4 regions of the Thauera sp. AutoDN2 genome follow, and region 3 is predicted to be linked to each of the others. Evidence: predicted binding sites of a transcription regulator. Region 3 holds the regulator's gene; each other region holds the start of a gene.

Region 1 (5,832 bases), on a different contig from region 3:
CGACGCCGAGCAGGCCGAAACCACGCTGCGACGCCCGCCACCGCAGGGCGAACCCCAGCCCGTGCCGCCGCAGGCGCCGGAGGGCGTTTCGGGCCCGGCCCCGCTGCCCGAGCTCGCCCGCCACGACTACCCGGAATGGCACTACCGCCTCGACCGCGCCCGTGACAACTGGTGCACCGTGATCGAACGCGCCGTGCCGCCTGGCGTTGTCAGTGCACCATTGCGGCCCGCCCGCGCGCCGCTGCGGCTGGCGTGCAGCCGCCGCCTCGACCGCAGCCAGCGCATCCGCCGCCAGTGGGAAGGCGACGAACTGGATCTGGACGCTGCCACCGAGGTCTTCATCGACCGCCGGCTGGGGCTGGCGCCCGATCCGCGCCTGTTCCGTCGCCATGGCCGCGCGGCGCCGCGCACCAGCCTGCTGCTGTTGCTCGATCTGTCCGCCTCCACCGCCGACCTGCAGCCCTGCGGACGCAGCGTGCTGGATCTGGAACGCGAGGCCGCCGCGCTGCTGATGGAGGCGCTGCGCGATCGAGAGGACAGGCTGGAGGTCGCCGGCTTTGATTCGGACGGTCGGCAAGCGGTCAACTACCTGCGCCTGCTCGAGTTCGGCCAGCCCGTGCCGCCCGACCCGCTAGCGGTGCTGGGTGCCGCCCGACCGGGCTTGTCCACCCGCCTGGGCGCAGCACTGCGCCACGCGACGGCGTGGCTGGCAAAGGAGACCAGCGCGCAACGCACGCTGCTGGTGCTGTCCGACGGGGCACCCTCCGACATCGACGTGTTCGACGCCCGCCATCTGGTGGAGGACGCCGCGCACGCGGTGGTGGAGGCGCGGCGCAAGGGCGTGCGCTGCTTCTGCCTCAGCCTGGACCGCGCGTCCGAAGCGGATGTGCGCCGCATCTTCGGCCACGGCGGCTACCGCATCGTCGACGACCCGGCGCGACTCGGCGCACTGCTCGCGCGCAGCTACGCGGAGCTGGCGGATACGCGCTGATGCTGCGTTGTCCCCGCTCGATGCGTGCACACGGCGCACCTTTGTGGCCGCTACAGCATGCTTTCCAGGAAGGCCCGCGTGCGCGGATGCTCGGGATGGGCGAAGAACTCCGCCGCCGGGCGCGACTCGATGAGCTCGCCGCCGTCCATGAACACCACCCGGCTCGCCACCTCGCGCGCAAAGCCCATCTCGTGCGTCACCACGAGCATGGTCATGCGCTCGTCGGCCAGTTGCCGCATGGTGCGCAGCACCTCGCCGGTGAGCTCGGGGTCGAGCGCGGAGGTGGGCTCGTCGAAGAGCATGATGTCGGGCTCCATCGCCAGCGCGCGCGCGATCGCCACGCGCTGCTTCTGGCCACCGGACAGGCGCGAGGGGTAGGCCTCGCGCTTGTCGAAGAGGCCGACCTTCTTCAACAATTCCTCGGCCTTGGGCAGGATGGTCTCGCGCTTCATGCCCTTCACCGTGATCGGCGCCTCGATCACGTTCTGCAGCACGGTCAGGTGCGGGAACAGGTTGAAGTGCTGGAACACCATGCCCATGCGCGCACAGATCCGGCGCACCTCGGCGTCGGCGACGTAGCGGGCATGGCCGTGGGCGTCATTGTCGACGAGGGTGTCGCCCTCGATCACGATGCGCCCGGCGTCGATGGTCTCGAGGTGGTTGAGGCAGCGCAGGAAGGTGCTCTTGCCCGAGCCCGAGGGGCCGATCACCGCGACCACTTCGCCCTTCGCGAGCGTCAGCGAAACGCCCTTCAACACCTCGTTGGCGCCGAAGCGCTTGTGGATGCCGTTGGCGAGGATCATCGGTTCGCTCATCGACGCGGCCTCAGTCATAGACGGCATGGCTTTTCTCCAGGCGCTGGAAGAACCAGGTCAGCACCAACGTCATCAGCAGGTAGAAGCCCGCGGCGACGATGAAAGGCGTGATGGTGAAGTCGCGCTGCACGATGCCGCGTGCGGCGCGCAGCAGGTCGTTGAGCGCGAGTACGTAGATCAGCGAGGTGTCCTTGACCAGGGTGATGGTCTCGTTGCTCATTGGCGGCAGGATGCGCTTGACCACCTGCGGCAGCACGATGCGGCGCATGGTCTGGCCGTAGGAAAAGCCGAGAACCTTGGCGCCCTCGTACTGGCCGCGATCGATGGACTGGATGCCGGCGCGGAAGATCTCGGCGAAGTAGGCCGCGTAGTTGAGCGCGAAGGCCACGATCGCCGCCGGGAAGTCGGGCAGGCGGATGCCGATCACCGGCACGAAGGGCAGCGCGTAGTAGATGAACAGCAACTGCAGCATCAGCGGCGTGCCGCGCATCAGCCAGATGTAGCCGTTGACGGCCTGGCTGGCGGCGGTGAAGCGCGAGATGCGCACCAGCGCCAGCGCGAGCCCGAGCGGTACCGCCAGCAGCAGGGTGATCAGGAAGAGCTGCAGCGTGACCAGCGAGCCCTCGGCGAGCGGGCCGAGGATGCTGAGGATGTAGTCCATGGCGGGGCGCCGGGCGAGCGGCGGGCAGGTGGGGAGCGCGAAGGCGCCGGCGCGGTGCGGGAGCAGTGTCCGGCGGTCGAGCCCGCGTGCGGAGGGGGGGAAGGGATCGCGGCTTGCGCCGCTCCTACAGCAGCAATGAATTCCTGCAGGAGCGGCGCAAGCCGCCAAACCCGGCCCGCTTTACTTGATGATGTCCTTGCCGAACCACTCGGTGGAGATGCGCGCCGCGCTGCCGTCGGCCTTCATCTCGTCCATCGCCTTCTGCAGCTTCGCCAGCAGCTCGGTGTCGTCCTTGCGCGTGCCGACGCCGTATTCCTCGGTGCCGAAGTGGTCGTCGAGCACCTCGTAGTCGCCGGGCTTCTTGGCGGTGTAGTAGCGGCCCACGACCTCGTCCAGCACCACGGCGTCCAGGCGGCCGGTGGTCAGGTCCATCAGCGCGGTGACGTTGTCGCCGAACTTCTTCAGCTCCTTGAAGGAAGCCGCGATCGGGTCCTTCTGCACCGCGTCGATCGCGCTGCTGCCGTCCTGGATGCCGATGACCTTGCCGGCGAGGTCGGCCTTGGTCTTCACCGCCGAATTGGCCGGCACCACGATGATCTGGTGGTTCTCCATGTAGGCGGTGGTGAAGCCGATGTTCTTCCGGCGCTCTTCGGTGATGGTGAGGCCGTTCCACAGCGCGTCGACGCGCTTGCCGTTCAGCTCCGCCTCCTTGGCGCTCCAGTCGATCGGCTTGAACTCGACTTCGATACCGAGGCGCTTGGCGGCTTCCTTGGCGAGGTCGATGTCGAAGCCGACGAGTTCGTTCTTCTCGTTGCGGAAGCCCATCGGCGGGAAGTTGTCGTCGAGGCCGATGACGATCTTCGTCGGGGCGGCCGGCGCGGGGGCGGCGGACTGCGCGGCGGGGGCGCTGTCGTTGTTGCCGCAACCGGTCAGCAGGGCGCCGGCGGTGAGGGAGAGCATCAGCAGGGAAGAGAATTTGTTCATGATCCGACTCGGAAAGGACTGGGAAAGAGCGCCTGCACCCGCATGGGCGTGCGCCCGTGAACCGACCGTACGCTGCGGCGCGGCACGCAAAGGCGCGATTCTCCCCGTGAAGCCGTGATCGGGCAACCACTGCGCCACGGCTGCGTGCAGACATAAAAGAAACCCGCCACCCGTGGAAGCGGGTGGCGGGTGAGCGCAAGACCGGTTGGCCGAGGGGGTGAGAGAGAGGCCCTGCTCCCGGTTTTGGGCGCCCGAAGGCGGTCTCAGGCGCCAAACAGCAGGGCGCCGGTGCCGGCGATGGCGCCGCCGCTGATGCGCAGCACCGTGCGGCCGAGCGCGCTGTCCGGAACGAGTCGGGCGAGCGCAAAGCCGATCAGGTGAAGGGCGGCGGTGGCGAGGGCGAAGCCAAGGGTGTACGCGAGCACCGAGCCATCGCCCATTTCGGCGTGGTGTGCATGGCCGTGGAAAAGCGCGAAGCCGGCGACCAGCGGAAGCGCGGCGGGGAGCGGCAGGCGGGCCAGGAAGGCGATCAGCAGGCCGAGGACCAGCACCGAGGCGGCGATGCCGGCTTCCACTGCAGGCAATTCGATGGCGAGGGCCGAGAGGGTTGCGCCGGCGAGCATCGCCAGCACGAAGCTGGCAGGGAGCATCCAGCGTGCGCGCTTCTGCTGGAGGGCGGCGAACAGGCCGACGGCCAGCATTGCGAGCAGGTGGTCCAGACCGCCGATCGGGTGGGAGAGGCCGCTTGCGAGGCTGGCAGCGTCGTGGCCAGGGTGGGCGAATACCGGTGCGGTAGCCGAGAGGAGGGCCAGGAGGGTCAGCGGCCGGACGAAGTTGCGACAGGTGGCGTGCATGAGTGTGATTCCTTTGCGGCGTGCGGTCGAAGAACAAGGCTGAGTCAGCGAGGACGCATGATTGCTATCAAGATGCGTGCCAGGTCTGCGTCGGACCTGGAATCCGCAGGCTGCAGTGCCTGCAGTGTTCAAGAGATGGTCGAATGCTTTCCGGTTACTGGGCGTCACCGGCAGCCGATTGACCAGGTGTGCCCTTGTCCTGCGTTCCAGCCAGGGGCAGTGTCAGCACCAGGACTGCGCCGCCCTGCGGGGCGTTTTCGGCCAGCAGTTGCCCGCCATGGCGCTCGACGATGCCATAGCTGATCGACAGCCCGAGCCCGGTGCCCTTGCCTACCGGCTTGGTGGTGAAGAAGGGGTCGAAGATGCGGCCGATCACCGCCTCGGGGATACCCGGCCCGTTGTCGTGAAAGCGCAGTTCCACCTGGCCCTCGCGGAGCGTGGCGCCGATGCGAAGGGTGGGCGGGCCGTCGCCCTGGGTGGCGGCGTCCCAGGCGTTCTCGATCAGGTTGGTGACGACCTGCTGGATGCGCCCGGACGATCCGCGCAGCGGTATGGACCGCGGTAACGCGAGTTCGACGCGGAAGCTCTCGCGTGCGGCCTTGCACACCCAGCGCACTGCGCGCTCGATGACCGCGACCAGATCGAAGTCTTCGGCCTCGTCGCGGTCCATCACGGAGAAGCGTTTCAGACCGTCGACGATCGCCCGCGTGCGCTCGGCGCCTTCGAGGGTGCCCTCGATCAGCGAGGGCAGGTCGGCGAGGATGCGGTCGATGCGCAGCGTACGTCGCGCCTCTCCGATCTCCTTGGCACCGGCGCCGCCGTGAATGTGGCCGATATACTCGGAGAGGCGCTCGGCGTAGCGGCGTAGCGCATGCACGTTGCCGAGGACGAAGCTGATCGGGTTGTTGAGTTCGTGCGCGACGCCTGCAACCAGGCGTCCGAGCGAGGCCATCTTCTCGGCATGGAGCAACTGCTGCTGGGTGCGCTTGAGATCTTCATGCGCCTGATGCAGCGCCTCGTAGGCACGACGCAGCTCCCCAACCGGCCGCCCGGTGATGACCATGCCGAGCGACTTGCCGACGGCGCTGAAGCGCGGCGTACAGTTCAGCGACACCGGCACGGCGCTGCCGTCACGCGCGCGCAGCGGCAGCTCGCAGTCATGCACTTCCCTGGGACCTTGTTCGAGCAGGCGTCGGCGCGCCTCGGCGGCGGCTTGCGGATCCGCGAACAGTTCCATCATCGGCGTGCCGCGCAGGTCGTCGATGCTGCGCCCGCAGAAGGCCTCGAGCGAGCGGTTCGCGTCCTGGATCACGCCGTTGCGGTCGCACACCAGCATGATGTCGGACATTGAGGTGAGCACCGAGAAGATGAACTGCTGTGACTCTTCGAGCTTGGCGTTCTTCTGCTCGAGCGCGACCTCGTACTGCAGCAGGTCGGAGTACACCTCGTCCATCTTGTCGATGACCTCCAGCCACACGTCCTCGCTCACGCCGACGAGTTCGCCGGGGTGGGCGGTGTGCTGCAGCG
Region 2 (5,832 bases), on a different contig from region 3:
CTGGTGGGCAGTCCTGCACCCTTCAGTCGAGCGTCATTTCGCCTTCGAATACGGTCACTGCCGGTCCGGTCATCGACACCGGCGCACCTGGTCCGGCCCAGGCGATTTCCAGCTCGCCACCGCGGGTGTGCACCCGCACCGGCGATTCGATCAGGCCACGCAGGATGCCCGCGACCACCGCCGCGCAGGCGCCAGTGCCACAGGCAAGCGTCTCGCCTGCGCCGCGCTCGAACACGCGCAGGCGCACGGCATGGGCGTCCAGCACCTGCAGGAAGCCGGCGTTGACCCGCGCCGGGAAGCGCTCGTGGCGCTCGATCAGCGCCCCTTGTTCGACCACCGGCGCAGCATCGACATCGGCCACGACCTGCACCGCGTGCGGATTGCCCATCGAAACTGCCGTGATCGCAACCACGCGCTCACCCACCGCGAGCGGCTGCACCACCGCATCCGAATCGGACACGAAGGGGATCTTCGCCGGTGCAAGCTCGGGCACTCCCATGTCCACCGTAACCAGTCCGTCGGCACGCAGTCGGGGGGCGATGATCCCGGATTTCGTCTCAACCCGGATCTCATCCTGGTCGGTGAGCCCCTTGTCGTGCACGAAGCGCACGAAGCAGCGCGCGCCATTGCCGCACTGCTCGACCTCACCGCCATCGGCGTTGAAGATGCGGTAGCGGAAGTCAACGCCGGGACGACTCGCCGGCTCGACCACCAGCAACTGGTCGCAGCCCACACCGAAGTGTCGATCGGAAATCGCCCTGACCCGAGCAGGCGTGAGTTCGACGGGCGTTCGGGTGGCATCGATGACGACGAAGTCGTTGCCCAGGCCATGCATCTTGGTGAAGCGCAATTTCATCTCGCAGGTCTTTCCAGTGTCTCAGTAAATCCGCGGCTCACCCTCGGGCCGGGTCTTGAAGCGGCGATGCACCCAATAGTATTGCTCGGGCATGGTGCGTACCACACCTTCGAGCCAGGCATTCATGCGCAGGGTGTCAGCCTCGACGTCGTCCGTGGGATAGTCGGCCCACGGCGCGCCGAGTTCAAGCAAATATCCGCCACCGCCCGGCAGCATTCGCACCACACAGGGCACCACCGCCGCACCCGCCAGCCGCGCCAGCCGCGGCAGGCCGGTGATCGTGGCCGCCTGCACGCCGAAGAAGGGCACGAAGATCGACTCCTTGCGGCCGTAGTCGAGGTCGGGCAGGTAGTAGAAGGGACGGCCGGATTTCATCGCCTTGACCGTAGCACGCACGCCGTCATGGCGCGAAAGCAGCAACTGATTGTTGAAGCGGCTGCGGCCGTGATGCAGCCAGCGATCGAAGACCTTGTCCTTCTGCGGCGCATACACGCTGACGAAGTCGCCTTCCAGCGTGAGCCGGGTGCCCGCCATGTCGAGACCGAGGAAGTGTGGCGCGAGCAGCAGCACCGGTCGCCCCTCGGCGCGCAGCCTGTGCAGATGCTCGAGCCCGTCGATGCGCACCGTCGCCCGCAGGCGCGCGGGACCGGCCCACCAGGCGAGGCCGCGCTCGAGCATGCTGCGTCCGGCGAGGGCGAAGTGACGCCGCGCCAGCCGTCGCCGCTCGGTTTCGGACAGTTCGGGGAAGCACAGGCGCAGGTTGGTCAGCGCCACCTTGCGGCGCGGCACCACCACCCAATACAGCAGCCAGCCAAAGCCCGAGCCCACGCGCGCGAGCACCGCCAGCGGGAGCCAGTGCAGGAGCCAGATCAGGGCGATGACGAGGCTGCTCACGATGCGCGCTCCGCGTCCGCTCCGGGCACATCCTCCTCGCGCTCACGGCGCGGCCCCTTGTAGCGGTTGTAGCCCCACAGGTACTGCTGCGGACACTGCAGGATCATGCGCTCGACCTCGCGATTGATGATCGCGACATCGGCTTCCAGTTCGCCGGTCAGCGCCTCGGTAGGCGCCTGCAGGCGGAACACATAGCCCTCGCCACGCGGCAGGCGCTCGGCCCAGGTGTAGATCACGCGCACGCCCTTCACCGCCGCCAGGCGCGCAGCCAGCGTCATCGTCCATGCCGGCTTGCCGAAGAAGGTGGACCACACCCCCTCGCCCGCGCCCGGTACCTGGTCGGGCAGCATGCCCACCGCCTCATGGCTGCGCAGGGTCTTCACCAGCTTGCGCACGCCCGACAGGTCCGCCGGCGCGGTGCGCATCTGCCCGCGTGCGCGACCGGCTTCCATCAGCGGCTGCAGCACTGCCTTGCGCGGCGGGCGGTAAAGCACGGTAATCGGAATCTGCGCCGCAATGCACTGCGCGGTGATCTCGAAGCAGCCCAGGTGAGGGGTGATGAAGAGGATGCCCGCGCCCTCGGCGCGCGCGGCCTCGACCAGCGCCCAGCCTTCGGTGCGCACGGCGCTCGCCACCACCTCGGATGCAGGCCGCCCCCAGATGAAGGGCAACTCGAGCGCCTGGCGCCCGGCCTCGACAATCGCCGCGCGCAGCACCGCCTCGTCCTCGCGACCGAGCGCGTTGAACAGGTTCTCGCGCAGGCGGCGAGCGTAGGACGGTGAGGCCTTGTAGGTCAGCCAGCCCGCCCAACCGCCGAGGCGGTGCAGCCAGGACAGGGGCAGGCGCGAGAGCAGTCGAAAGAAGCTTTGAAGCAACACGAACGGGATCCCATGAAAGTGCCCGAAGCGTCGCGGCACGACAACGACGAGAGAACGAGAAACGACAGCGACAAGTGACCGCGACAAGAGAGATTGTGGGCGCGGGCGTATCTGCGAACATCGCCTGTTCGGTCGCAGCCATTCGCACGCCAGCCCGCCTCCACAGCCGCTTTCACGGAGAGACGCAAATCACCGTGCGCCCCGAATGCTTACACACCCGGCCGCTTCGGTCTATAATCCGCGACTTGCCGCCGAGTTAACTCGACAACTTGCAGGGCGGCATGGCAGCGGGGCTGCCTCACAAATACTGCTAAAGCGTCGGCTGCTCGACGAAATCCCCGGAGCTGGCCGCAGACGCAAGGCCAGAATGACGGGGATTTTTGCTTTTCAAGGAGCAGCAGCATGGCTGAGTTTCTCTTCACCTCCGAGTCGGTCTCCGAAGGCCATCCCGACAAGGTCGCCGACCAGGTGTCCGACGGCGTGCTCGACGCCATCCTCGCCGAAGACCCCAAGGCGCGCGTCGCCTGCGAGACGCTGGTGTCCACAGGCCTCGTCGTGATCTCGGGCGAGATCACCACCACCGCTCACCCCAATTACCGCGAGATCGCGCAGGACGTGATCCGCCGCATCGGCTACGACAACTCCGACATCGGCTTCGACTACAAGAGCTGCGCGGTGCTGGCCGCGATCAACCGCCAGTCGCCCGACATCGCTCAGGGGGTCAATGCTGCCAACGACGACCCGCTCGACCAGGGCGCCGGCGACCAGGGCCTGATGTTCGGCTACGCGACCAACGAGACCGACAGCCTGATGCCGCTGCCGATCTACTACGCCCACCGCGTCATGCAGCGCCAGGCCGAGGTGCGCAAGGACGGCCGCCTGCCCTGGCTGCGCCCCGACGCCAAGAGCCAGATCACGGTCAAGTACGTCGACGGCAAGCCGGTGGCGATCGACACCGTCGTGGTGTCCACCCAGCACGACCCCGACGTCACCCAGGAGCAGATCCGCGAGGCGGTGATCGAGCTGATCATCAAGCCGGTACTGCCGCCCGAGCTGATGAAGGGCGACGTCCGCTACCTCGTCAACCCCACTGGCCGCTTCGTGGTCGGCGGCCCGCACGGCGACTGCGGCCTGACCGGGCGCAAGATCATCGTCGACACCTACGGCGGTGCGGCCCACCACGGCGGCGGCGCCTTCTCGGGCAAGGATCCGTCCAAGGTCGACCGCTCGGCCGCCTACGCCGGCCGTTACGTGGCCAAGAACATCGTCGCCGCGGGCCTCGCCGACAAATGCGAGGTGCAGGTGGCCTACGCAATCGGTGTCGCGCGTCCGGTGTCGCTGATGGTCAACACCTTCGGCACTGGGAAAGTGGCCGATGAGAAGATCGTCGAACTGATCGGCCACCACTTCGATCTGCGTCCGAAGGCGATCATCCAGGCCCTGGACCTGCTGCGCCCCGTCTATTCCCGCACCGCGGCCTACGGCCACTTCGGCCGCGATGAGCCGGGCTTCACCTGGGAACAGACCGACAAGGCGGCCGCCCTGCGCGCCGACGCCGGGCTGTAAAATACTGCCCCGTACCGCACGCCCCTCTCCGGCAACGGTGAGGGGCGTCTTCTTTTGATCGTCCGCGCAGGACCGCGCAGGATCGTACTCGCGTGCGAACCTCTGGCCTGCGCAACAGTCTGCACTGTCCCGCCCCGAACCAGAACGCAAGACTCTTCCTCATGCTCCAGCAAACCCTGATGTTCGTCCTCGGCCTCGTCGTCCTCGTCATCGGCGCCGACGTCCTCGTGCGCGGCGCTTCACGCCTGGCGGTGTCCTTCGGCGTGTCGCCCCTGGTGGTAGGCCTGACTGTGGTCGCTTTCGGCACCAGTGCGCCAGAGATGGCGGTTTCAGTGGGCTCCGCGCTCTCGGGCAGCCCGGATCTGGCGATCGGCAACGTGGTCGGCAGCAACATCGCGAACATCCTGCTGATCCTCGGCATCTCGGCCCTGATCACGCCGCTACTGGTCGATGAGCAGATCATCCGCCAGGAGATCCCGATCATGATCGGCGCCTCGGCGCTACTGGTGGTGGTTGCGCTCGACGGTCGGATCGGTCTGATCGAGTCGATCACGCTGTTCGCTCTCGTGATCGCGTACACGGTGTTCCTGGTCGTTCAATCGCGGCGTGCCTCGAAGAGTGTTCAGGATGAGTTCGAAACCGAGATCCCCACCTCGAACTGGGACCGCCACTGGAGCGTGCAGATCGGGCTCATCGTGGTCGGTCTGGTGATGCTGGTGGTCGGTGCCAACTGGCTGGTGGATTCGGCGGTCGCCTTCGCACGCGCCTTCGGCGTCAGCGACCTGGTGATCGGCCTCACCGTGGTCGCGGTCGGCACCTCGATGCCCGAAGTCGCCACCTCGATCGTCGCCGCGATGCGCGGCCAGCGCGACATCGCGGTAGGAAACGTGGTGGGCAGCAACGTGTTCAACATCCTCGCCGTGCTCGGCCTCACCGGCATCGTGTCGGGTGCCGGCCTGCCGGTGTCGGAGGCGGCGCGCAATTTCGACCTGTGGGTGATGCTGGCGGTGGCCTTCGCCTGCCTGCCGATCATGATCAGCGGGCGCGAGATCGCACGCTGGGAAGGCGGCGTGTTCCTGGCCTACTACGCTATCTACACCGCCTGGCTCGTGCTGCAGGCGCAACAGCACGAAAGCCTGCCGGCCTTCTCGGGCGTGATGCTCGGCTATGTGCTGCCGATCACGGTGATCACACTGATCGTCAGCATGCTCCGCCAATCCGACAGCAACCCGCGCCGCTGAACGCAGCGCCTGCCCTCAGGCCGATACGCGGAAGCGGCGCACTGCCTGCTCGAGCGCGTCCGCGAGCTGGCTCAGCTCTCCGGCGCGCTGCAACGAGTCGCGCGTGGCGCCGTGGCTTTCTTCGCTCATGCGGGCGATGCTCTCGACGCGCTGAGCAATATCGGAGCTGGCCTGACGCTGTTCGCCAAGGGCGGCGTTGATCGACCCGACCACCTCCCGCACCTCGACCGCGCCGCCCTCCAAAGCAGCCACAGCGGCGCGCGCGCGCTCGGCGTTCTCGGCGCCGCGCTCTGCCAGTTGGCGCCCCTCCTCCATCGTCCCCACGGCTTGACGGGCATTGGCCTGAACGCGCTCGATCATGGCATTGATCTCGTGTGTCGACTGGCGGGTACGCTCG
Region 3 (5,832 bases):
GTACCGGACCATGGCGGCATCGTGTGGGATGAGATGGTGGCCACCTGGCTGGTGCTGATGTTCGTCCCCGGCACCCTCGCATGGCAGGCGGTGGCCGTCGGACTGTTCCGCGCCTTCGACATTCTCAAGCCGCCGCCGGTGCGCTGGGCGGACCACAGCTTCAAAGGCGGCTTCGGGGTCATGCTCGACGACCTCTTCGCCGCAGGGTACACACTGCTCGCGGTGGCCGCGCTGGTCGCCCTCTTCGGCGCCTGAGCCCATGAACGACAGCGAGCTCGATACGCTGGCGCGTGCAGCCGGTGCGGCACTTGCGGGGCGCGGGTGGTGCATGGCCACGGCCGAGTCCTGCACTGGGGGCTGGATCGCCGAAGCCGTCACGGCCATCAGCGGCAGCTCCGCCTGGTTCGACCGCGGCTTCGTGACCTATTCCAACGCTGCCAAGATCGACATGCTGGGCGTGTCCCCCGCCACCCTCACCGCACACGGCGCCGTAAGCGAGGCCACGGCGCTCGAGATGGTGGCCGGCGCACTCGAACGCAGCCTGGCAGACATCGCGGTGGCGGTCTCCGGCATCGCCGGACCGAGCGGCGGCACCCACGACAAGCCCGTCGGCCTGGTGTGCCTGGCGTGGGCCACGCGCGACGTGCCGGCGCGCGCGCTCACCCTGCGTTTCGCGGGCGACCGCTACGCCGTGCGTCGGCAAACCGTTCTGCGCGCCCTGCAGGGTATCGTTGAGCTCGCCTCGCCCGCCGATTGAATCACGGCCTGCCTCCAACTGCTTGCAGCCGTCCAGGGCTTCACGTATTTACTGTACTCCCATACAGGCCTTACACTGATGGCGGCGGCACGGCAGACCGCAGGCCTGCAATCTTTGTGCCATAATTCGCTCAACCAGACAGGACGCACTCCAATGGACGACAACAAGGCCAAGGCTCTCGCCGCAGCGCTCTCGCAGATCGAGAAGCAGTTCGGCAAGGGCTCGATCATGCGCATGGGCGACGGCAACGTCGAGCGCGATATCCAGACCGTCTCCACCGGGTCCCTCGGGCTCGACATCGCACTCGGCCTCGGCGGCCTGCCGCGCGGTCGGGTGGTCGAAATCTACGGCCCCGAATCTTCCGGCAAAACCACGCTCACGCTGCAGGTCATCGCCGAGATGCAGAAGCTCGGGGGCACTGCAGCCTTCATCGACGCCGAGCACGCGCTCGACGTCGGCTACGCCGAGAAGCTCGGCGTCAACATCGAAGATCTGCTGATCTCGCAGCCCGACACCGGCGAGCAGGCGCTGGAGATCGCCGACATGCTGGTGCGCTCGGGCGGCGTGGACATCGTGGTGGTCGACTCGGTCGCCGCGCTCACGCCCAAGGCCGAGATCGAAGGAGAGATGGGCGACCAACTCCCCGGCCTGCAGGCCCGCCTGATGTCGCAAGCGCTGCGCAAACTCACCGCAAACATCAAGCGCACCAATACCCTGGTCATCTTCATCAACCAGATCCGCATGAAGATCGGTGTGATGTTCGGCAGCCCGGAGACGACCACCGGCGGCAACGCGCTCAAGTTCTATGCCTCGGTGCGCATGGACATCCGCCGCACCGGCACGATCAAGAAGGGCGACGAAGTGGTCGGGTCCGAGACACGCGTCAAGGTGGTCAAGAACAAGGTCTCGCCACCATTCAAGGAAGCGCACTTCGACATCCTCTACGGCGAGGGCATCTCACGCGAGGGCGAGATCATCGACCTCGGCGTGGAGCGCAAGATCGTCGACAAGTCCGGCGCCTGGTACGCATACAACGGCGACAAGATCGGCCAGGGCAAGGACAACTCGCGGGAGTTCCTGCGCAACAATCCCGCGCTCGCACGCGAGATCGAGAACAAGGTCCGCGCTGCGGTCGGCCTGCCCGAGATGGCGCCTGCCAGCCCGGCTTCCGCCCCTGCCGAGGCCTGAGCGGAGCCGCGCACATGGGCGAGCCGAGCCTGCGCGAGCGCGCGCTTCGCCACCTCGCCCGCCGCGACCACTCGCGTGCCGAGTTGGCGCGCAAGCTCGCCTCGCATGGCGAGCACGACGAGATCCAGGCCGTGATCGCGCGCATGGGCGAACTCGGCCTGCAGTCCGACAGCCGCTATGCCGAAGCCTTCGTGCGCAGCAAGTCGGCCCGCTTCGGCGAGACACGGCTGCGCAGGGAGCTCACTCTGCGCGGAATCGACCGTGATCTGATCGACGCTGCGCTCGCGACGGAGTGCGTAGAATCGGAGCTCGACCGTGCTCGCAGCGTGCTGCGCGGCCGATTTTCCACGCCGCCCACCGAGACCCGTGAATGGGCCCGCCAGGCGCGCTTCCTGCAAACCCGGGGTTTTGCACCCGAACTGATCCGCAAGCTGCTGAAAGAGCCCCACGATGAGTCTGCTTAAGGTCGCAGGACTGCAAAAGCGCTACAAGGCGCGCACCGTGGTGCACGACGTTGGCTTCGAGGTCGGCTCGGGCGAGGTGGTCGGCCTGCTCGGACCCAACGGCGCAGGCAAGACCACCTGCTTCTACATGATCGTCGGCCTCGTGCGCGCAGACGGCGGGCAGATCACCCTGGACGGGAAGGATCTGACCCATCTGCCGATCCACGCCCGCGCACGCCTGGGCCTTTCCTACCTGCCGCAGGAGATGAGCGTCTTCCGCAAACTCACCGTGGCCGAGAACATCCAGGCGGTGCTCGAGTTGCAGGGGCTGGACAAGCGCAATGTCAGCGAGCGGCTCGAAGAGCTGCTGATCGAACTCGGCATCCACCACCTGCGCGACAGCACCGCGATCTCGCTGTCGGGCGGCGAGCGCCGCCGCTGCGAGATCGCCCGTGCGCTGGCCACCGATCCGCGCCTGATCCTGCTCGACGAACCCTTCGCCGGCGTGGACCCGATCGCGGTCATCGACATCCAGAAGATCATCCGCTTCCTGAAGGAGCGCGGCATCGGCGTGCTGATCACCGACCACAACGTACGCGAGACGCTCGGTATCTGCGATCGCGCCTACATCATCAGCGAAGGCCGTGTGCTCGCCAGTGGCGCACCGACCGAGATCATCGAGAACGAGCAGGTGCGCCAGGTCTACCTTGGCGAGCACTTCCGGCTCTGACTGCGCGCCCCTCCTCACGCCATGAAGCCCAGTCTCCAGCTCAAGCTCTCGCAGCACCTCACACTGACGCCGCAACTGCAGCAGTCGATCAAGCTGCTGCAGCTATCGACGATCGAGCTGAATCAGGAGATCGAGCGCTTCCTGCTGGACAACCCGATGCTCGAGCGCGAGGAGGGCGAAGGCGAGTTCCTGCCCGCCGCCGCAAGCACGCCCAGCGAACAATCCCACCAGGAAGCGCCGCAGGGCGAAGGCCCCGCCGAGTCCGGCAGCGAGGCCCTGCAGCATGAAGGCGGAGAGGGCAGCAGCGAGGATGAAGGCATCGACTGGTCCAGCGTGGGCACCGGGGCCTCCAGCCGCAGCGAGGACGATGAGGACGTCGATTATCAAGAGTTTCAGGCCGCCGGCATCTCGCTGCGCGACCACCTCGATCAGCAGATCGCCCTGTCGCCGCTGTCGGATCACGACCGCGCGCTGGTGCGATTCATCGTCGAGGCGCTGGACGATGACGGCTATCTGCACCAGCCGCTTGAGGAACTACTCGAACTGCTGCCGCCCGAATCGGGCATCGAACTCGAAGACCTGAGCATTGCCCTGCACCATGTGCAGAACCTCGAACCAGCGGGCATCGGCGCGCGCTCGCCGCAGGAATGTCTCGCGCTGCAGTTGCGCACACTGCCCGACTGCGCGACGCGAGCACTCGCCCTCGAGGTCGCCACCAAGCACCTGGAACTGCTCGCCGAACGCAACTTCGCCAAACTGAAGAAGCTCACTGGCTCGGACGACGAATCGCTGCGCGCGGCGCACGCACTGATCTGCAGCCTCGACCCGCACCCCGGCTCGCGCTATTCCACCAGCGAGACACGCTATGTGCTGCCCGACGTGGTCGTACGCAAGGTGCGCGGGCGCTGGTCGGTCAGTCTCAACCAGGACGCCATGCCGCGCCTGCGCATCAACCGCCTGTACGCCAGCCTGCTGCAGCAGAACCGCGGCCAGGGCGGCGGACTGGGCGGCCAGTTGCAGGAGGCACGCTGGCTGATCCGCAACGTGCAGCAACGCTTCGACACCATCCTCCGCGTTTCCCAGGCCATCGTTGACCAGCAGCGGCAGTTCTTCGATCATGGCCCTGTGGCCATGCGCCCGCTCACGCTGCGGGAGATCGCCGACCAGCTTGAACTGCACGAGTCGACCATTTCGCGCGTGACCACGCAAAAGTACATGGCGACACCGCGCGGCGTGTTCGAGCTCAAGTATTTCTTCGGCAGTCATGTCGCCACCGACACCGGTGGGGCGGCCTCTTCCACGGCGATTCGCGCGCTGATTCGCCAGTTGGTGGAAGCCGAAGACAGCAAGAAGCCGCTGTCCGACGCCAAGATTGCCGAGATTCTAGGCCAGCAGGGTATCGTGGTCGCACGGCGCACCATCGCCAAGTATCGCGAATCCCTCAATATCCCGCCGGTCAGCATGCGCAAATCCATCTGACAACCACAGGAGTCACCATGAATCTCAACATCACCGGGCATCATGTCGAAGTTACCCCGGCCATCCGCGACTACGTCACCTCCAAGCTCGATCGCGTCATCCGCCACTTCGACAACGTCACCAGCGTTGCGGTAATCCTCTCCGTCGAGAAGCTCAAGCAGAAGGCCGAAGTGACCCTGCACGTGCGCGGCAAGGACATCTTCGTTGAAAGCGACGATGCCGACCTGTACGCCGCCATCGACTCGATGACCGACAAGCTCGACCGCCAGGTGCAGAAATACAAGCAGAAGATGGCCGAGCACAACCACGAGTCGCTGAAGCACCAGACCCCCGAGGACTGAGCCTTTCGTTACAGCCCCATGACCGGGGCGCGGTTGTGGTTATAATGCGCGCGTTTTGACGACGCCTGCGGCGCCCGCCCCGGAACGACAGTCGCCCCGGCGACCTGGAAGACCGGGGCGTCGTGTTTGCACACCTGCGAATGAGCCTGATATCCCAACTCCTGCCACTTTCCAATGTGGTGGTCGACCTCGACGCCAGCAGCAAGAAGCGCGTCTTCGAGCAGGCCGGCCTGCTTTTCGAGAACAACCAGGGCATCGGTCGCAGCACCGTTTTCGACAGCCTGTTCACCCGCGAACGCCTGGGCTCCACCGGCCTCGGGCAAGGCATCGCGATCCCGCACGGCCGCATCAAGGGCCTCAAGGATGCAGCGGGCGCCTTCCTGCGCCTGGCCACACCAGTCCAGTTCGATGCGCCGGACGGCCGCCCGGTCAGCATGCTGTTCGTACTGCTCGTGCCCGAACAGGCCAACGAGACACACCTGCAGTTGCTCTCCGAACTTGCGCAGATGTTCAGCGATCGCGCATTCCGCGAAGCGCTGCTGAATGCGCCGGATGCGGCACACATCCACCAGATGTTCATGAACTGGGGCGCCCATGCGGCAGACCAGCCTGACGCGGCTGTATGAGACCCATCGCGACAGTCTCAGCCTGATCCACGTCAGCGGGCCGCTCGAGGCCCGCCTCAGCGTGGGCGAAGAGCGCATCTGGCCGGCTGATCTGGTCGGCCACCTCAATCTGATCCACCCCACCCGACTGCAGGTGCTCGGCAGCGCCGAACTGGCCTGGGCGCAACGCCACTCCAACGAGAAGGTCGCTCACCATCTCAACGAGATCCTGTCGGCGCACCCGCCAGCCATCATCGTCGCCGACGGCTGCGAGGTGCCCAACATCCTG
Region 4 (5,832 bases), on a different contig from region 3:
AGCGCGGCGTCAATGCGGAAGTACTTGCGGAAGCCGTGTCCGAGGTTCAGATTTTCGAGAAATGACAACATAGTCTCCGTGACCTGGAAGGGGTGGCGAACCACCCGTCATTCGCGCGTCCTGAGCGCGCCGATGATGCTGAGCCTGGACAGCCGCCATGCCGGGTAGAGCGCCGCGACGACCGTGGCGAGGAGGCCGATCAGCCAGGATTCGGCCACCACCGAGGGTACGATCCGTATGAATGCATCGTAGCCCAGGTCTGCGTTCGGCGGCGGTGGCATCGGGATGCCCACGCCCGAAATCAGCACCGCCAGCCCCACCCCCAGCAGCGTGCCCCCGGTCGCACCGACGAAGCCCAGCGCTGCGGACTCGCCGATGATCAGCGAGGCCACGGTGCGCGTGCTGTTGCCCAGCGCGCGCATGGTGCCGAACTCCCATGAACGCTCCACCAGGCTCATGTTGACCGTGTTGATCACGCTCAGGCACACCATCAGCAGGACCATCCCCTTCAGGAAGCCGAACTGCTGGCGATACAACTCCACCGTCTTGCCATAGAAGTCGTTGAGCGCCATCCAGTCGCGCACGGAAAGCCCCTGCGCGGCCAACAGCGGGCGCAGGGTGTCGACCACCGTTTGTGTGCTTGCGGTGTCGTGCAGCGCGAGCACGAGCCGGCTGACACCCGTGGTGGCGAGCAGATCTTGTGCGTCCGGCAAGGCGATGCGCACCGCGCGCGCATCGAAGTCCTTCGAGAAGGTCTGGAACACCCCGACCACCTCGATATCCAGCGTGTTCATTGCGCCATCGATGGTGCTCACCAGCAGCGTGGCCTGGTCGCCGGGTGCGAGCCGCAGCGCGCTCGCCACGCCTTCGCCGATCATCGCGCCGAAGCGGTCATCGTCTCGCAGCGTGCGCCCCGCAACCAGGTGAAGATGGGTGCCGAGCGCGTTCTCGCGGCCGGGCTCAACGCCCTCGGCCAGGATCGGGTAGTCGGTCCGGCCATTGTTGAGCAAGCCCGAAAAGGCGATCCGGCCCATGACGTCCTTGACCTGCGGCAGCGCACCGACCTGTTTGCGCAGGGCTGCGTGCTCCTCGATCAGGTATTGCTCCGGGGTGCGGGAGCCGTGGGTGAAGACCGCCTCCTGGCCGATCTGCACGTGTCCGCTCTGGGAGTGGATCAGCGCCTCGCCCAACTGCACGAAGATGTCACGCACGAAACCGCCGGACAGGATCAGCCCGCACACGCCGAACATGATCGCGGCCAGCGTGATCAGGGTGCGCACGCGGTTGCGCAGCAGGTTGCGCAGTGCCAGCCGGGAAAGATTGTGCATGGCGTGGCTCCTCACTGGCGGGCGCGCAGGGCGTCCACGATTTCGAGCCGCGAGGCTCGCCACGACGGGTAGAGGCTTGCTGCCAGTGTTGTCACCAGCGCGATGCCGGCTGCGGTCAGCAGCGAGCGGGCCGAAAGCAGGATGCCCGCATCGTAGCCCCAGCTCATGCCTGGCCCCGGAGGCATGGGTATCCCCACCGCGCTCACGAGTGTTGCCAGCAGCACGCCGACCACCAGGCCGATGGAGATGCCGACCAGCCCCAGAATCAGCCCCTCGAGCAGAAACTGGGTGCGGATGCCGCTGCGCCGGATGCCGAGCGCCATCAGGGTGCCGATTTCGCCCACACGTTCCATGACCATCATGGTCATGGTGTTCGAGATCGACAGCACGATGATCACGGCAATGATCACGTAGATCACGCCGACCTGCTTGGCGAACAGCGCCGCGGTCTTGTTGTAGAAGTCGGCCAGCTCGGTCCAGGGCACGACCTGCACCTCGGTCGCGGGCAGGCTGCGCGAGAGCTGGTCGAGCGCGGCCGGTACGGAGCCGACATCGTCCAGATACACCAGCCGGAGGTGCTCGCCCTCGGTTCGCATCAGCTCCCGCGCCAGCCCGATCGGCACACGCAGCGCCGCATCGTCGTAGGCCTGCGAGATAGACTCGAAGATGCCCACCACCTGTGCCTCCACGGCGCTGATGCCACCGCTCTCGGTGTTGGCGATCAGCACCAGCGAAGCGCCGATCTCCAGTCCCAGGTTCTGCGCCAATCCACGCCCCACGACTGCAGTGTTCGGTTCGCCCGGCGCCAGGTTGCGCCCCTGCGGAAAGCGCAGCCCCGATTGCATGCCTGCTTCCGCCTGCGGATCGACCCCCTCGCCGATGAAGGACAGCGTGACTTCACCCGAACTCGCCAGCCCCGCGAGCAGCAGGCGCGGCGCAGTGAACCGGTAGCCCTTCACCGCCTGCAGTGCAGCATGCTCGGCCTCGCCCTGCGGCGGCAGCAGATAGGCGTAGGGGTCGGCGCGGCCGTTCTCCAGAAAGCCGGGCTTCATCAGCTGCAGATGCCCGAGCTGGGACTCGATCGTGTTGTCGCGTCCGAAGCGCAGGTTCCAGTCGATGAACCCCGCTGCCAGCACCATGGCGACTACGCCGAAGGCAATTGCCGTAAGGGCGGCGCGGCTGCGGTGGATCTGGCGGGTGATGTTGCGCCAGGCAGTACGTAATGTGTGCTGTTGGGTCACAAGCTCAAGGCCCCGTCCGAAGGCGATGCGGCGTCGATCGGCTCGCGTCAGCAGTATGCATCCTCTATTTGACGAAGACAAAAAAACTGCAGCCCGTAGGCTGCAGTTCTGGATCCGTATGCTGCAGCGTTCAGGCCGCTTTGAAGCGCCGTGTCACGCCGATGCCAAGTAGGCCGGCACCAATAAGCGCGAGCGACATGGGCTCGGGTACGCTGAAGACGATGCTGCCGTCCAGCGTGGTCTGCCGCATGTAGGAGGTTTGACCGTCACCGTAATCCACCGCCTGCACGCCGCCAAGGTTATCCGCCGGGGCGGTGCCATCAGCATTGATATTGGTATCGAGTTCCCACTGCACGGCGAGGTTCAGCGGTGCTGCGATGTTGTCCAGCCAGAGCTCGTAGAAGGTCTTGTTGCTGTCTGCATCAACAAAGAAATTGCGCTGGAACGCCGACGTTGTGTCATCCACACCGTCTTCAGTCCAGTCAAAGCTGACGTTGCCAAAGATCGTGTATTTGAACTGGTTGCCGACAACAGGCTGCGTCCCGAGAACGTTCAGTCGGGCGATCTGGGTTCTGGCGGTTGCGGTCGGATCTTCCGTGAAGAAGATGTCGAAGTAGCCGCCGCCGAACAGAGCACCGTCGACAACGTTGCCGGCGCCGAGCAGGTAGTAGTCATAGACGATACCAAAACGGCCACCAACCCCCCAGTCACTGGGATCGCCGCGGAACCCGTTGGTGTCCAGGGTGGTCCCCGTGACCTGGTTCAGCGTGTCGACGTTGCGCTGTCCCGGAGCCGCGTAACCGAAACCATTCGATCCAGCGACGGTGTTGAACCCGTAGCTGTTCATGATCGATTCAATGTTCGTGTCGATGACGGATACATTTACACCGGAGGTGTTCGGATCGCCAAGGTAGATCGAAGTGGCCAAGGTGCCCGAATAGCCCAATTCGGCAAGCTCGCTGGTCCGAGTCGAACCATTCCCGCCGAAGTCAAAACCGGAGTCGATATAGAACGGGCCCGCGTAGGCAGATGCGGAGAATGCGAGGGCGACTGCTGCGCCTAGAAGTGACTTTTTCATTTGTCCTCTCCAACGAGTCCAGGTGATGGTGAGAAGGTAAAAGCACACTCTGTGCCAGTAGGCATGTCATGCCTGGGATATGTTCGTAAGTCAATGAACAATAAGGTGTATTGGGGTGCATCTCGGCTCTTCTCGTTCTGCGAAGATCGTGTGGGATCGGGGGCGTGTAAAAAAAACCGACACTCTCAGCGTGTAGCGATTTCAGCATCTGCGGGCGCAAATGCGCATAATGCGTCCGAGAAACTCAACATTCGGGTGCTGCAATGAATGCTGGCTTCAGTTCCGTCTCTGCCTTCTCGCGAAACATCGGCTGGGTCTCGGCTGCTGAGCAGTTTGCGCTCGGTGGCGCTCGTATCGCCATCGCTGGCCTGGGCGGGGTTGGGGGCGCGCATCTGCTGACGCTTGCGCGGCTGGGGATCGGCGCCTTTCATGTCTCGGACTTCGATCGTTTCGAGGTGCACAACTTCAACCGCCAGGCGGGCGCGTTCATGTCCACGCTCGATCAGCCCAAGGTGGAGGTGCTGGCGCGCATGGCGGCGGACATCAACCCCGAGGCGGACATCCGGACCTTTCCGGCGGGCGTCACCCAGGACAACGTGGACGCCTTTCTCGATGGGGTGGATGTCTATGTGGACGGGATCGACTTCTTCGCCATGGATGCGCGGCGCATGCTCTTTCGCGCTTGTGCGGAGCGCGGCATTCCGGCGCTGACGGCGGCGCCGCTGGGTATGGGCGTGGCGCTGCTGTACTTCAAGCCGGGCGGGATGAGCTTCGAGGAGTATTTCTGCCTCGAGGGGCAGAGCCGGCAGGAACAGTTTGCGCGCCTGATGGCGGGGCTCTCGCCGGCGATGCTGCAGCGGACCTATCTGGTGGCGCCGGAAGCAGTGAACTTTGGCGAGCAGCGCGGGCCGTCCACCGGGATGGCCTGCGAACTGTGCGCGGGGGTGATGGGGACGGCGGTGCTCAAGGTGTTGTTGAAGCGCGGACTGCTGCGGCCGGCGCCCTGGGGCATGCACTTCGATGCCTACCGGCAGAAGCTGCGCTTCACCTGGCGTCCACTCGGCAATCGCAATCCCTTGCAGAAGCTACTGCTGGCCTTCATCCGACCGCGCCTGCACATGAAGTGAGGCGCAACGAAAAAGCCGCTCCGGAGAGCGGCTTTTTTGGGCCCGTTTTGTGGCTCGCGCGCCGGGTCTGAACGACCCGGTTGCGCCTCAGGAGGCCTTGCGACGACGCAGGCTGGCGCCAATGCCCAGCAGACCCATACCGAGCAGTGCAAGCGTGCCAGGCTCGGGCACCGGTAGCGGGCGGGCGCTGATCGCGAAACCGAAGCGCTCGGTGGTGAGACCGCCTTCAGCAGTGCGGAAGCCGAAGCAGCCATTGGACAGGCCGAGTGCCGAGCACTCACCGTTCGTCAGGTTGCCGATGCCGATGCTGTCAACCGATCCGTTTGCGTTCAGTGACAGCACGCTGACGAAATACGTGAAGCCATCGTAGTTGAAGAACTGGTTCACGATGCTCAGGTTCTGATAACCGAAGAGGTCGGGACAGCCACCCGGGTACGCCGCGGCCGAAGTGCCGTCGGCGCAGAGCCCGCCGAGACCGCCTGCGTTCGGTGTTTCGCTGAACTTGAACACGAACTGCAGATCCGGACCTGGCTCGGTCGGGCCGCCGCTCGGCAGAACCGGCGTCAGGCTGAGTGTGTCCAGGATCGTTGCACCGGTGAGGGTGGCGAGGGCTGAACTCAGTGGGTTGTTCCAGTGCGAGATCGAAATGCCCTTCGCGATTTCGCTGCCCGCAAGTGTTCCATCTTCGTCGGTGGTGACCAAGCCGGTGGCCGGGCCGCCGCCGGTGAGGGTTTCCGGGCTCTCGCTGAAGTCGCCGATGGTCAGCGCGCTGCGCGTTCCGCCGGTGAAACTGCCACCCGTCGTGCCCCAGGAGAGCTCCGATGCAAGTTCGGTGGTCGTGCCGCCACCGCTATCCCAGGTCGCAGAGCCCGCCACGAAGACCGCATTGGTCGAGTAGGACCACTGCGTCACCATCGCGGCGCTCGCGCTGCCGGCGAAGGTGCCCAAGGCGGCGACCAGAGCGATGGCCATCGGCTTCATCGTGCGTTTGGTGATTGTGCTCGCTTTCATTTTCCTTCTCCTTCGCGGAACGGATGCTGTGCAATCCTTGCGAAGAA

What was found. The regulator sigma-54, encoded in region 3, starts transcription at its own class of promoters, with help from an activator protein. The targets are predictions, from matches to a motif close to TGGCACGCTTNCTGCTNA.
Region 1: the regulator sigma-54 is predicted to act here: its motif matches at 4,370-4,387, upstream of ACPT9U_RS14430 (HupE/UreJ family protein).
Region 2: the regulator sigma-54 is predicted to act here: its motif matches at 2,925-2,942, upstream of metK (methionine adenosyltransferase).
Region 4: the regulator sigma-54 is predicted to act here: its motif matches at 3,687-3,704, upstream of ACPT9U_RS10035 (PEP-CTERM sorting domain-containing protein).

Annotation. Positions count from the first base shown of each region.
Region 1 covers NZ_JBNCAR010000031.1:7,559-13,390, forward strand. Annotated here, with positions in the region: gene ACPT9U_RS14410 (nitric oxide reductase activation protein NorD) at 1-991, shown strand, start outside; gene ACPT9U_RS14415 (amino acid ABC transporter ATP-binding protein) at 1,042-1,794, opposite strand; gene ACPT9U_RS14420 (amino acid ABC transporter permease) at 1,817-2,467, opposite strand; gene ACPT9U_RS14425 (amino acid ABC transporter substrate-binding protein) at 2,648-3,451, opposite strand; gene ACPT9U_RS14430 (HupE/UreJ family protein) at 3,715-4,305, opposite strand; gene ACPT9U_RS14435 (sensor histidine kinase) at 4,460-5,832, opposite strand, start outside.
Region 2 covers NZ_JBNCAR010000018.1:38,030-43,861, forward strand. Annotated here, with positions in the region: gene dapF (diaminopimelate epimerase) at 23-856, opposite strand; gene ACPT9U_RS11080 (lysophospholipid acyltransferase family protein) at 878-1,750, opposite strand; gene ACPT9U_RS11085 (lysophospholipid acyltransferase family protein) at 1,747-2,628, opposite strand; gene metK (methionine adenosyltransferase) at 3,031-4,194, shown strand; gene ACPT9U_RS11095 (calcium/sodium antiporter) at 4,356-5,435, shown strand; gene ACPT9U_RS11100 (methyl-accepting chemotaxis protein) at 5,451-5,832, opposite strand, start outside.
Region 3 covers NZ_JBNCAR010000004.1:173,665-179,496, reverse strand. Annotated here, with positions in the region: gene ACPT9U_RS04420 (phosphatidylglycerophosphatase A family protein) at 1-255, shown strand, start outside; gene ACPT9U_RS04415 (CinA family protein) at 260-757, shown strand; gene recA (recombinase RecA) at 911-1,945, shown strand; gene recX (recombination regulator RecX) at 1,960-2,409, shown strand; gene lptB (LPS export ABC transporter ATP-binding protein) at 2,396-3,118, shown strand; gene ACPT9U_RS04395 (RNA polymerase factor sigma-54) at 3,140-4,597, shown strand; gene hpf (ribosome hibernation-promoting factor, HPF/YfiA family) at 4,615-4,938, shown strand; gene ptsN (PTS IIA-like nitrogen regulatory protein PtsN) at 5,079-5,564, shown strand; gene hprK (HPr(Ser) kinase/phosphatase) at 5,533-5,832, shown strand, end outside.
Region 4 covers NZ_JBNCAR010000015.1:24,740-30,571, forward strand. Annotated here, with positions in the region: gene ACPT9U_RS10020 (PEP-CTERM/exosortase system-associated acyltransferase) at 1-68, opposite strand, end outside; gene ACPT9U_RS10025 (ABC transporter permease) at 108-1,328, opposite strand; gene ACPT9U_RS10030 (ABC transporter permease) at 1,340-2,569, opposite strand; gene ACPT9U_RS10035 (PEP-CTERM sorting domain-containing protein) at 2,700-3,647, opposite strand; gene ACPT9U_RS10040 (ThiF family adenylyltransferase) at 3,911-4,774, shown strand; gene ACPT9U_RS10045 (THxN family PEP-CTERM protein) at 4,862-5,785, opposite strand.